DNA from 3 places in the Lactobacillus sp. W8093 genome. Region 2 is predicted to be linked to each of the others. Evidence: predicted binding sites of a transcription regulator. Region 2 holds the regulator's gene; each other region holds the start of a gene.
The links. The regulator HrcA, encoded in region 2, represses chaperone genes, less so after heat shock. The targets are predictions, from matches to a motif close to TTAGCACTCNNNNNNNNNGAGTGCTAA.
Positions count from the first base shown of each region.

Region 1: a site for HrcA is predicted at 1,578-1,604, ahead of H3T47_RS03155 (LysM domain-containing protein). Genes of this name have one in related genera too.
Region 3: a site for HrcA is predicted at 2,544-2,570, ahead of clpP (ATP-dependent Clp endopeptidase proteolytic subunit ClpP). Genes of this name have one in related genera too.

Region 1 is NZ_JACFRL010000003.1:172,173-176,464, reverse strand. Features, by position in the region: gene rpsA (30S ribosomal protein S1) at 1-255, opposite strand, end outside; gene cmk ((d)CMP kinase) at 328-1,002, opposite strand; gene H3T47_RS03155 (LysM domain-containing protein) at 1,054-1,545, opposite strand; gene H3T47_RS03150 (ECF transporter S component) at 1,649-2,329, opposite strand; FMN riboswitch at 2,417-2,531, opposite strand; gene H3T47_RS03145 (pseudouridine synthase) at 2,559-3,278, opposite strand; gene scpB (SMC-Scp complex subunit ScpB) at 3,278-3,886, opposite strand; gene H3T47_RS03135 (segregation/condensation protein A) at 3,876-4,292, opposite strand, start outside.
Region 2 is NZ_JACFRL010000008.1:19,443-23,734, forward strand. Features, by position in the region: gene dnaK (molecular chaperone DnaK) at 1-1,091, opposite strand, end outside; gene grpE (nucleotide exchange factor GrpE) at 1,110-1,697, opposite strand; gene hrcA (heat-inducible transcriptional repressor HrcA) at 1,710-2,759, opposite strand; gene ribF (riboflavin biosynthesis protein RibF) at 2,895-3,827, opposite strand; gene truB (tRNA pseudouridine(55) synthase TruB) at 3,846-4,292, opposite strand, start outside.
Region 3 is NZ_JACFRL010000006.1:88,128-92,419, forward strand. Features, by position in the region: gene yvcK (gluconeogenesis factor YvcK family protein) at 1-944, shown strand, start outside; gene whiA (DNA-binding protein WhiA) at 948-1,883, shown strand; gene clpP (ATP-dependent Clp endopeptidase proteolytic subunit ClpP) at 1,938-2,522, opposite strand; gene H3T47_RS05460 (SH3-like domain-containing protein) at 2,683-4,292, shown strand, end outside.

The sequences.
Region 1 (4,292 bases), on a different contig from region 2:
TTCTTTGTCACCGCCAGCTTTTCTCAAAACCAAAGCTTTGAACTTGTCGCCTGGCTTAACGGCTTCACGCAGGTCAACATTGCGATCTGAAGTGTATTCACGACGAGGAATCACACCTTCAACGCCGGCATTTACAACACCAACATCAATTTGACCTTCTTCAACGTCTAATACTTCAACATCTACGATATCTCCGACCTCAACTCCTTGCATTTGCTTTAATGCATCTAAAAATTGATTACTGTTTTCTGACATTATTTACCTCCCAATATCATACTCTAATTTTAAATGAAAGTTAGAGATTTTTCTACTGTTTTATCCCCTTTTTTATAGTTTTTTTTGACTTTTTTTAATTTCAAATAAAATTGCATTAACAACTTGCTCAATCGTCATTGCAGTCGTGTCAATTTCGATAGCGTCCTGTGCTTTTTTTAATGGTGAGATTTTACGATGGGAATCTTTATAATCCCTTTCCGCAATGTCATGTTCAATTTCTGCAAGTGATTGATCTACTTTAATGCCTCTCTCTTTAAAGTCCTTCATTCTTCTTTCAGCACGGGAATGAGCAGAAGCAATCAAAAAGATTTTTACAGCAGCATTTGGTAAAACAGTGGTACCAATATCACGACCGTCCATCACCACATTCATTTTGCCAGCCATCTGCCTTTGTAATTTGACCATCTTTTCCCTTACCCCAGCAAGAGCTGATACTTGAGAAACATGAGCTGAAATATCTGGCGTGCGAATTTCTTGTGAAATATCTTTTGTACCCACAAAGACCTTTTGTTGACCCGCAACAGACTTCAGTTCAATATTTTCCTGATCAATAGCAGCCAATATGCCCTTTTCATCACCATAACTAAGTTTGTGTTCCCGCGCCAACCACGTAGATGCGCGGTACATTGCCCCCGTATCAATATAAGTGAAATTTAACTTTTGAGCGATAATTTTTGCTACTGTACTTTTACCAGCAGATGCTGGACCATCAATTGCTACTTGCATTCCAATAAAAAAGGGACTATTGACTATTAGTCCCTATTCCTTTCTATATTATTATTGTCTAATCTTTAATGTTTGTCCTATATCAACTTGACTATAGGGATCAAGTTGATTTAACTGTGCTAAATAGCCTACAGACATATTAAATCGGTTGGCAATACTTGTTAACGAATCACCACTTTTTACAACGTATTGTTTTACAACTGCACGTTTCTTTTGAGGCTTAGTCTGAGATTTTTTCTTTGACTTTGTCTCAGTTTTAGTCTTAGTTTTACTTTTATTTATAACTTTTTTATTTTTAGCAGGCAAGTTTTTAGCTTTGGTATGCTTAATTGTTTTTTTACTTGTTTTACGTACTTCAACAACTTTGCTGGCAGAATTATTATTTCCAGCCAAATGATGAACTACAGGAACAAGAGCTACTAAAACAACAACCAACAAAACTATTAGGGCAAGCCAGCCTTTTGATACAGACTTATATGTCCTGACCCTTGATTCCTGAGGACGTTCATAATGATGATATGGACCCTCTTGATTATGATTCATCGTGAAAACCTCCTTACCTAACCTGCTTAATTTTAGCATATTTGCTATTTAAGTGGACAAAAAAATCAGTCATTTAATAGACTGATTTTGGTTTTTTTCTATATTAATTTTTTAAATTAAAGTTTCTGCGTACAAAAGGCTTAAATGTTCGTAAAACCGTTTCAAATAATAAGTAAACAACTACACCATTAATTGTTCCTTTTAACAGATTAAATGGCACAATAATGCCAAAAATATAAGCACTCATAGAAGGAATATGTAACAATTGACCTAAATAAACCTTTTCTGTAAAGGCAAGCAAACCAGTATAGCCATGGATTGCCGGTAAGTTAGGAACTGTAGTCACCGCATAAAAAGGTGTTAACACTAGAGCATTGAGTACGGATAAAACTATAGTCATCGCCACAATTCCCAAAACAATTCCTACTATTGGTTGTAAAAATTTTTTCGAGAAATTCTTTTCATCTTTACTAATATTTTTAGTTAAATAATAAAATGGCAAAGCAAAAGAAAGTGAAGCAAGAAAAGCTGCCGTTTGTCCAACTATACTTGGTAAAGCAAAGCCCTTATAAATTAAATTGATTAACATCCGCACAAATGCAATGAACGCACCGGGTCCTGGTCCAAATAAAAATGTACCAATTGTAATGACTACGTCTGAAAAATCAAATTTTAAAAAACTAGTCAGCAGTGGAAATTCAAGCAGCATTAATATATATGCAATCGTTCCAATTAAAGTATAGGCTACTATGTTAGCTAAATTACTAGATTTCTTTTTATGCAAGATTCTTACCTCCAAAAAAATACATGGTCTGTTGCTCCTAGCAACAGACCATGTAAAAGTAAGCTATAGATCTTGGCTTTTAGTTCAGTCTGTCTTCTTTCATCTAGACTTTAACTATCGGTATCTCATTAGATTCCACCACTATCGTGGGTCGTGGACTTACACCACCGGTCGGGATTTTCACCCTGCCATGAAGACAACAAACTTATTTTTAATTTCCACATATATGTTAATCTACGTCCTTTAATCTGTCAACTTCTTCATGAGTTAATTCTCTATATGTGCCAGAAACTAAAGAAGCAAGAGTTAGAAAAGCATATTTTTCACGGGCTAATTTTTTAACTTGATGGTTTACAGACTTAAACATTCTTTTGACTTGATGATATTGTCCTTCATGAATTGTTAACTGCACAATTTGGTTATTCTTTTTGCGATCGGTCTTAATGATTTTTACTTTGGCAGGTGCACATCTATGCCGATCAATTTTGACACCATTTTTCAGTTGACCAATTTCTTCAGGCGTAAGCTGACCTGTTATTTTTGCCACATAAACCTTGGCCACATTATTACGTGGGTGCATTAACAAGTTAGCTAATTCTCCATCATTAGTCATCAGCAGCAACCCTGAAGTGTCATAGTCAAGTCTTCCGATTGGATATAGCCGGTACGGTAAGTTTTTAAAATAATCAACTACTGTTTTCCTGCCTTTATCGTCACTGGCAGTAGAAACTACGCCGCGTGGTTTATAAAACAAATAAGTATGTAGACTCTCACGCTCAATTGGCTCACCATCAACAGTAACGTTACTAAAAGTGTTAACTTTAGTTCCTAGCTGAGTAACGACTTTCCCATCAACCGTTACTCGTCCTTCTACAATCATCTTTTCAGCCTTGCGGCGTGAAGCAATCCCAGCTTCCGCAATTACTTTTTGCAACCGTTCTAAAACCATTATTTTTCTCCTTTTTGAGTTTTTGCAATATTTTTATCAGCCTGTCCCTTGGCCGCAAATAAATCTATTTCGCCTTCAGCGTTTACACTATCATCCTCAAAGTCTTCAATTAAGGGCAAGTCTGCCAGACTGTGATAACCAAAATATTGTAAAAAGTAGTCACTGGTCACATATAAGTTTGGGTGACCGGGAGCTTCTTTTTTACCATCTATTTTAACTAACCCGCGCCAGATTAATGTTTGCAGCGCACCAGAGGAATTAACGCCTCTAATTTCATCAATTTCTATTCTGGTTATAGGCTGCTTGTAAGCAATAATCGACAATATTTCAAGTGCAGATTGACTCAAGCTTTTTGTTAAATCTTTTTGAAAAAAGTGCTCAATGATCGCACTCATTTCGGGACGAGTAGTTAATTTATAGTTGTCATTAATATGCTGTACTTGAAGACCTGAATCAGCATTTTCCAGCAGCTTTTTTTGTAATTCTTTGGTCAGTTCACGCAAAGCAGGCTTGGTAATTTGCAAAAGTTCACATAAATTTACATCTGTAATACCAGCATCACCAGCTACATATAATAGTGCTTCTAACTGCGCTATTTTACTTGTCATCACAATCAATTCTTTCTAAACAAAGATCGCCAAAAGTCCTTTTTTGTAGCACTTTTACTTGTTGTTTCTTACATAGTTCAAGTAATGCTAAAAATAAGCCAATCACATCGGATAAGGTTCTCATTTCCTTACAACACGAAAAAAAACTGACGGTCTGATGTTTAGCTAACTTTTTTTGTAAAAAATGAGCCATTTCTGCTACAGAGGTTTCGTTTACATTAACCGAAACGATATCAGGCTGCCTAATTTTCATTCGTTGCAAAATTACTATAAAAGTATTGGTTAATTCCGTAGCTGTGATCTGCCCTTTTGGTAAAGGCTGAATCTTTTTATTTTGGGGAACACTTTCTTCCTTAGCAGCAGTAATTGGAACTTCTTCGTTTCTTTTTTTAAAATAAGCTGAAAC
Region 2 (4,292 bases):
TCAAGTAAAACAACGTCCTTAACGTCACCAGAAATGACGCCACCTTGAATAGCAGCACCTAAAGCAACAGCTTCGTCTGGGTTAATTGAGTGATCAGGTTCTTTACCAGCCCACTTCTTAACAGCTTCTTGCACAGCAGGAATACGAGTAGAACCACCGTTTAAAATAACCTTGTCAATATCATTAACTGTTAATTCAGCATCTTTTAACGCATTGTCAAACGGAATCTTAGTCTTATCAACTAAGTCAGAAGTTAATTCATCAAATTTTGCCCTAGTTAAGTCAGCTTCTAGGTGTAATGGACCAGATTCGCCAGCAGAAATGAATGGTAATGAAATATGAGTTGAAGATACACCAGAAAGATCTTTCTTAGCCTTTTCAGCAGCATCCTTTAACCTTTGTAAAGCCATTTTATCTTTAGAAAGGTCAACACCGTTTTCATCTTTAAAGTTCTTAATCAACCAATCAATAATCTTGTTATCGAAGTCGTCACCACCAAGGTGAGTATCACCATTAGTTGAAAGAACTTGGAATACACCGTCACCTAATTGCAAAACGGAAACATCAAAAGTACCACCACCAAGGTCGTAAACTAAAACTTTTTCGTCTTCAGCATCTTTGTCAAGACCATAAGCAAGGGAAGATGCAGTAGGTTCGTTAATGATTCTCTTAACATCAAGGCCAGCAATTTTACCAGCATCCTTAGTAGCTTGACGTTGGGCGTCATTAAAGTATGCAGGAACTGTAATAACGGCTTCTGTTACTTTTTCACCTAAATAATCCTCGGAGAATTTCTTGATATACTGCAAGATCATTGCTGAAATTTCTTGCGGAGTGTACGCTTTATCTCCAATCTTTACCTTATAATCAGCTTCACCCATGTGGCGCTTAATTGAAGAAATAGTATTAGGATTGGTAATTGCTTGTCTCTTAGCAACTTCACCGACTTGAATTTCTCCATCCTTGAAAGCTACTACTGAAGGAGTTGTCCGATTTCCTTCTGGGTTAGTAATAATTTTTGGTTCCTTACCCTCAAGAACAGCAACCGCTGAGTTGGTAGTTCCGAGGTCAATTCCGATAACTTTTGACATTGATATGCTTCCTTTCAATTATTGTGCTACAACAACCATTGCTGGTCTTAAAGTACGATCTTTGTATAAATAACCTTTTTGCAAAACTCGCACAACATGATCTTTTTGATCGTCATTTTCAGCCGCAACTGTTTGAACAGCTTGGTGTAAATTAGGATCAAATTTTACACCTTCAGCTGTAATTTCACTAATTCCGTGATCTTTCATCGCTTTAACCAGTGAATCAAGGGTCATTTGTACACCCTTTTTAAGTTGCTTTGATGCTTCGTCATCAACTTTGGTAGCTAAAGCTCTTTCTAAATTGTCCATTGCTGGCAGAACATCTTTGGCTAAAGACTGTGATTCATATTTAATAAGCTGCGCTCTCTCGTTATTATAACGGTTTTGCATATTTTGCATTTCTGCTTGACTGCGCAAGAACTTATCTTCAAGATCATCTTTTTCCGCCTGTAACTTAGTCAATTTTTCTTTAATTTTTGTTTCTGAAGTTTCAGGCTTCGTTTTCTTGTTAGCCTCAGATTTTGAATCTGTTTTTGGTGACTGGGTTTTTTCAGAATGACGTTGATTTTCATCTACGTCTTTTTTGGTTTTTTCTTCCTTACTCAAGGCTAACCTCCTTTATTTAAATCTACCATAATATTCAAGCAACTTTTTTGCTAACTCGTTTCTAAAGTATTCAAGGAGTCCTATTACTTGTGAATATGGCATGTTATCAGGTCCAAGTAAAGCTATTATGCCTTTGCCATGTGAGCCGACACTGTACTCAGCTGTAAGCAGACTGTAATCTTTTAACAAGTCATTTGAAAGTTCAGAGCCTAAACTTACTTTTACTGGGTACCTATCACTTTTTAAACTTGTTTCACTATTCAAAATACTTGAAATCAAATCATTGTGCTCAATCAACTCATATAATGAACGTAAATTAGAAACATCGCTTAAAGAAATATTATTGAGCAAATTAATCTGACCATCAACGTACATTTGCTCACTAGCAGCATCACTAATAACATCTTTTACCAATTCAATTAATTCGGCAACATGACTAACTTTAAGTTTTTTACCTAAAGTTTGTTCCAGAAATTCAGGTGTCACTTCGCTTAAAGTTTTACCTGCCAATTCATCGTTAATCATTCGAACGGCACGTTCAATCTCATCACCATGAACATTATATGGTAATGTATAGACTTGATTATGAACATCACCGTCACTAGTTGCTAGAATGGCCATTATTTGTCTACTAAAAAGCGGGACTATCCTAAACCCAGAAATAGTTAAATCACTATTTTCAGGTCCTTCCGCAAAAGCAGTGTAATTAGTTAAATCAGACAAAATTTTGGCAGCTTCCTGCACAATGTCATTTACCTGATGAAATGGCTGATCTAGCTGATTAATGATTCTCTTATAAACAGAAGAAGATATTTGTAAGGGCTCTACCAATTTATCAAGGTAGTACCTGTACCCTTCAGTAGAAGGAACACGACCACTTGACAAATGGGTTTTTTCGATTAAGCCCTTTTCTTCTAAAACTGCCATTTCATTGCGAATTGTTGCGCTCGAAACTTTAATTGGCAACTGATTCATGACTGTTTTTGAACCAACAGGATCATGTGTCTGCGTGAAATCATTGATAATTGTTTTTAAAATTAATTCTTGACGTTCGGTCAACATAAATATCGCCCTCACTTTTAGCACTCAATCTTCTCAGGTGCTAACAATTATTATGATACTAGCTTTTAGCAGAATGTCAAGCTGAGTGCTAACTTTTTTATTAAAAACCGTTATCTTTTAAGTCTGATAATATAATTACTTATGATTTGCAAAATAATTTTTAATTTCTGACTCGTCCTGACTCATCTGCTCTTTTAATTCCTTCAAACTATCAAACTTAATTTCGCCACGGGTATACTTATACCATTTAATTAGCATTTCCTCATCATAAGCTTCTTGATCAAAACCAAATAAATTTGATTCAATATATAGTTTTTGACCATCATTGATAGTGACATTATAACCAACACTTGTCATAGAGTCATACCATTTCCCTCTAATCTTAGTTTTGGTGGCATAAACTCCTACTTTAGGGACTACTTTTTTGGGCTTCCAAATTAAATTTGCCGTTGGATAGCCTAATTTATGACCATTGCGCAGCCCATGTCCAATATAGCCAGACATTAGATAAGGAAAACCTAACAATTTAGCTGCTAATTCCATTTCTCCAGCACTGATCGCTTTTTTTATTTCTGTTGAACCAATTTTTTCTCCGTCATAAGACTGTTTCGGGACATCAACTATAGCAAATCTGCCTTGAGCAAATTCAGGGAAGTTTTTCATATTGGCTATATTTTTGGGCCCATAGGTATAGTCAAAGCCGGCAACGACAGTATCAGTGCGCAATTTAACAATGATTTCGTCCACAAATTCTTGTGGCGTCAGCTGGCAAAATGCGTTATTAAAGTGCATTACTAATAAATAATCGACATTAAGCTTTTGCATTTTATATGCCTTTTCCGACAAGGTATCAATGTAGGTAACGTTTTTATTTTGATAAATTTCTTTGGGGTGGCGATCAAACGTCATCACAACAAGAGGTAAATGTTTTGCTTGTGCCTTTTTTTTAGCAGCTTCTATTATTTCTTGGTGTCCCCGATGAACGCCGTCGAAAAAACCCAAAGCAAGAACTATTTTCTGGGGGAAGATATTTTTCTTAATGGGATATGTTAAATGGATTATTTCCATAATAAGACCTTCATTCACTTATTCATTTTGTAAAAGCATTAAATAAGGGCGATACATGGTACCATCTTTCTGATAAATTGCCTTAACGCTATTATTGTACCGTAATGCCACCTTTTTTGCATTCGTTTTCAAGGAAATAGCAGCGCCATTTTTGACCTTAGTCCAATCCGTTTCACCGAGATCAGAGTGACTATAGTCCTTGAAAAAAGCATCTAATGGCTGAATAAATTCAGTGACGTGTTCAGGATGCTCAATTATTGTAGACAATTTAACTGCCTGCTCCAAATCAAAACCCGAACTTGCTGTACGTCTTAAAGTCTTCATCACTGCTGGTACACCCAGCTTAGTTCCCAGATCATTAACTAATGACCTTACATACGTACCCTTACTACATTCTATTTGAAAACTAAAAGTTTCTTGTCCTTTTTCGTCATCAAAAAATGGTTCACGTTCAAGTTCATAATT
Region 3 (4,292 bases), on a different contig from region 2:
CTGTAGTTTTAAACGCGTTAAAAGAGCAAAATGCTGAAATATCAGCTATTGTGACTGTTTCTGATGATGGCGGCTCTTCCGGCTCAATTCGCAATTTTATCAACGTAGTTCCCCCTGGTGATATTCGCAATGTTTTGGTTTCTTTAAGTGAAATTTCTCAGGAAGAAAAGGATGTTTTCCAATACCGCTTTGATTCTTCCGACTCATTTTTTTCAGGTCATGCTATCGGCAATTTGATAATTGCTGCTTTAAACGAAATGCACGGTAATATTTTTGACGCTGTTCAAGCACTTTCAAAAATGATGCGGGTTGACGGTCATGTTTACCCTGCCTCTAATGAACCATTGACACTGAATGCGGAATTTGTGGATGGCTCTATTCAAGCTGGTGAAAAGGAAATTACTGACAAGGATAAAAGAATTAAACGAGTTTGGGTCACCAACACTAAGTCAAAGAGTGAACCTGAAGCGGTGCCACCAGTTTTAGCCGCTATAAATAATGCTGATGCGGTAGTTTTAGGACCTGGTAGTCTATTTACGTCCATCTTGCCTAATCTCATGATCCCCAATTTAGGCGAAGCAGTAAGAAAAACAAGCGCAGAAGTCATTTATATTTGTAACATTATGACGCAAAAAGGTGAAACCGATCATTTTTCAGACTGTGAACATGTTAAGGTAATTAATGAGCATTTGGGCGGACATTATATTAATACCACTTTAGTCAATGGCGCTAAAATTGATATGTCTAAGTTTAACCCTAACGATTATGATGCTTATCTTGAACCTGTTAAGAACGATTATCAGGGCTTGCGGGAACAGGGAAGCAGAGTCATTACCGCTGATTTTATTGATCAGCGAAGTGGGCTAGTCTTTCACGATGGTAAAAAAGTAGCCAAAGAAATTATTAATCTGGCATTTGCTGCGATGGCTCGCAGGAAGGACTAAATAATGGCAAGCTACGCAAGTAACGTGAAGAAAGAATTAACTTCTTTAAAAATTCATCCCGAACATGCGAAAGCTGAATTGGCAGCTTTTTTGCGTATGAACGGCGTTTTGAATTTTCACGAGCACCAGTTTAGCCTTGACATTACTACTGAAAATCCTGCAATCGCTAGACGAATTTTTTCTTTAATAAAAATCGCTTACAAGGTAGAACCACAATTAATAGTTTCGCGTAAAATGAAGTTGAAGAAAAATAATCAATATTTGGTGCGATTGCAAAATCATGTCAAAGAAATATTGCAAAATTTGGAAATTCTTACTCCTTCCCTTCACTTAATTACTAGAATACCAAAAAGGATCATAGAGTCACGTGAGGGTGCAATGTCCTATTTACGTGGCGCTTTCTTAGCAAGTGGCAGTGTTAATAATCCTACTACCAGCCGTTATCATTTAGAGATATATTCAGTTTATCAGGATCATAATAATGACTTGTTAACTATTATGAATGAACGATTTCATCTTAATGCCAAGAGCACTCAAAGACGGCGGGGCTATATTGTCTATTTGAAAGAAGCTGAAAAAATCGGTGACTTTTTGCATATTGTTGGCGCTCTAAATGCGATGTTGGCATTTGAGGACTTGCGCATTATGAGAGATATGCGTAATTCGGTCAATCGGTTAGTAAATTGCGACACGGCTAATTTGAAAAAAACAGCCAATGCGGCAGCCAAACAAGTTGAAGATATTGAACTAATAGCGCAAAAAATCGGTTTAGAGAATATCCCAGAGAAATTGCAGGGTATTGCCAGATTGCGCTTAGATGAACCTGAACTCTCGCTGAAAGAAATAGCTCAGCAAACTCCAGATGGCCCTATTTCGAAGTCTGGAGCCAATCATCGTTTTAAGAAAATACACGAAATGGCACAAAATTTGAGAAAATAATAAAGCAACCCATCACTTGGTGGGTTGCTTTTTAAAACACAAATTTTTAAATAATTATTTCTTTTGGTTAACCATTATTTCATCGATTAAACCATAGTCTTTAGCTTGTTCAGCTGTCATGTAGTTGTCCCTTTCAGTATCCTTTTGGATTTTTTCCAAGGGCTGACCAGTAGTTTCATGTAAGATACGGTTAATCTTTTCACGACTCTTTAAGATTTCATTAGCTGCGATTTGAATATCAGTTTGTTGGCCTTGAGCACCACCCAAAGGTTGGTGAATTAAAACCGTGGAGTTAGGTAAAGCAAAACGTTTACCTTTTGCACCACTGGTTAACAAAATGGAAGCCATTGAGGCTGCCATACCAATGGCAATGGTTGAAACATCTGATTTAATAAAGTTCATGGTGTCCATGATTGCCAAACCAGAAGTAATTACTCCACCAGGTGAGTTTATATAAAGTGAAATATCCTTGGTATTATCTTGAGCATCAAGAAATAATAATTGTGCAATAATCGAGTTAGCCATATCATCGTTAATTTCACCACTAAGCATGATGATACGGTCTTTTAACAAACGTGAATAAATGTCGTATGCGCGTTCGCCACGTGCAGTTTGTTCAATAACTGTAGGTACAAGCATCTTTCTACCTCCTAAATATAATTAGCACTCTATCAAGTACAGTGCTAATTAAATCACTTACATTACTTGCTGTCAATGAAAGTGTATTAATTTTGTATTCTTTTTAGTGAAGGTTTTATTATATAATTTAAGTATAAATTTAATTTTTGGAGGATTTATTTTGAAGCTTTATAAGAAGATAGCAACAATTTCACTGACATTAGTTGCCGGTTTATTAGTTTACACCGGTCTATCAACTACATCAGTTGCGGCAGATTCAGATAGCCCTCAGCCGCCAGTTCAAGATGATAATAAGTCATCAAATAACTCAACTGATGCAAATACAGACACGAATACCGATAATGGTAGTACTGATAATCCCAACAACTCTGACCAGACGGGTGACGATAATCAGAATACTAAAAAGCCTAAACCAAAGCAAGTGGTTACTGGTTATTCAATGATGACCAAGGTCGCTGGTAACAAAAACTATAAGGTTTGGAAGGAAGTTACTAATGGTAAAGTTAAAACCAAGGTAGCTGACGGCATTAACTTTCGTTACAGCCATATTCAATCAGACCAACTGATTGAAACGAAAAAGTACCGTTATTGGCGCATTTATGTTAACGGGCGTGAAGTAGGTTATGTTAACGAAAATTACTTTGCTAGAAATCAAATAGCAGTGCCTAAGACTATTTCTTTGGTGCGTAATGATTTTTACAGCTTTTCGACTAGAGACGCTATTTCTTATGTAACCAATTATATGGGAACGGTAATTGATAATAGCATGGTCACTGTTTCACGCGAGAGCATTGATTGCTGGACTCCTAAGACATATAAAGTGAAATACACTTATGGCGATGCAACTGCAACTGTTAAGATTACAGTCAGAAAGAGCACTAAGGAAGGTATGGTTGACGCTGATGCAGTAAATGCAGTAACTGCTCAACCCGGCACAAATGATTATCAAGCGTGGAAGACACACTATGGTTCATCAATAAATTACATTAGCCCTACAGAATATACACCGGAAACCAGCAAACACACTTTGACTAGCGGGGATATGACTTTAAAAACTAAATTCTATCAACCAGTTTTACTGAGTGTTGCTGACCCAACAGACGATAATATAAACCGGGTTGGTCATATACCAGAAGGCGTGACAGTTTCTAATGGCTGGGCTTATACTAGTCTTTTAAGTCATACAAACTTAATGTCTGGTCATATTGTTGGCTACGACTTGAACAAGTTGACTAATCCTTACAATGCGCAACATTTGCTAGATATGTCGCAAAAGAAATTCAACAATTATGTTAAACATATCAAAGTAAGTCCGTATATCCCAATTGGTCACGGTCAGGCAATGGGTGCAAGTGATAAATATATTTATGTTTTGAATAATGATAATACTTTGAAAAACACCACTGATTCAGAGGAGTTGTTACAAATCCGTAAAAGTGATTTACAAATTAACAAGATTTGGACAATTAAAGCTTGGGTTGGGGATGAAAAGAATCCCCGCTACTTCCATAATGGTGTGATTGTTTCAGATTATGACATGTACACTGTCTATCACGATACTGAAAACAATTGTTTTGAATATTGGGAATTTACCCGTAAGGGAGATAATTGGTATCCACAATTAGTAGGCAAGACAGATGGCAATTTTGTGAACAATAACGCTCCGATTCAAGGTTTCACATACGATACTAAGAATAAAAACTTTTACCTGGCATTTAACGACTTGATCTTTAAGATTGGTCGTAATGGTAAGTTGAAAGATACTTATTC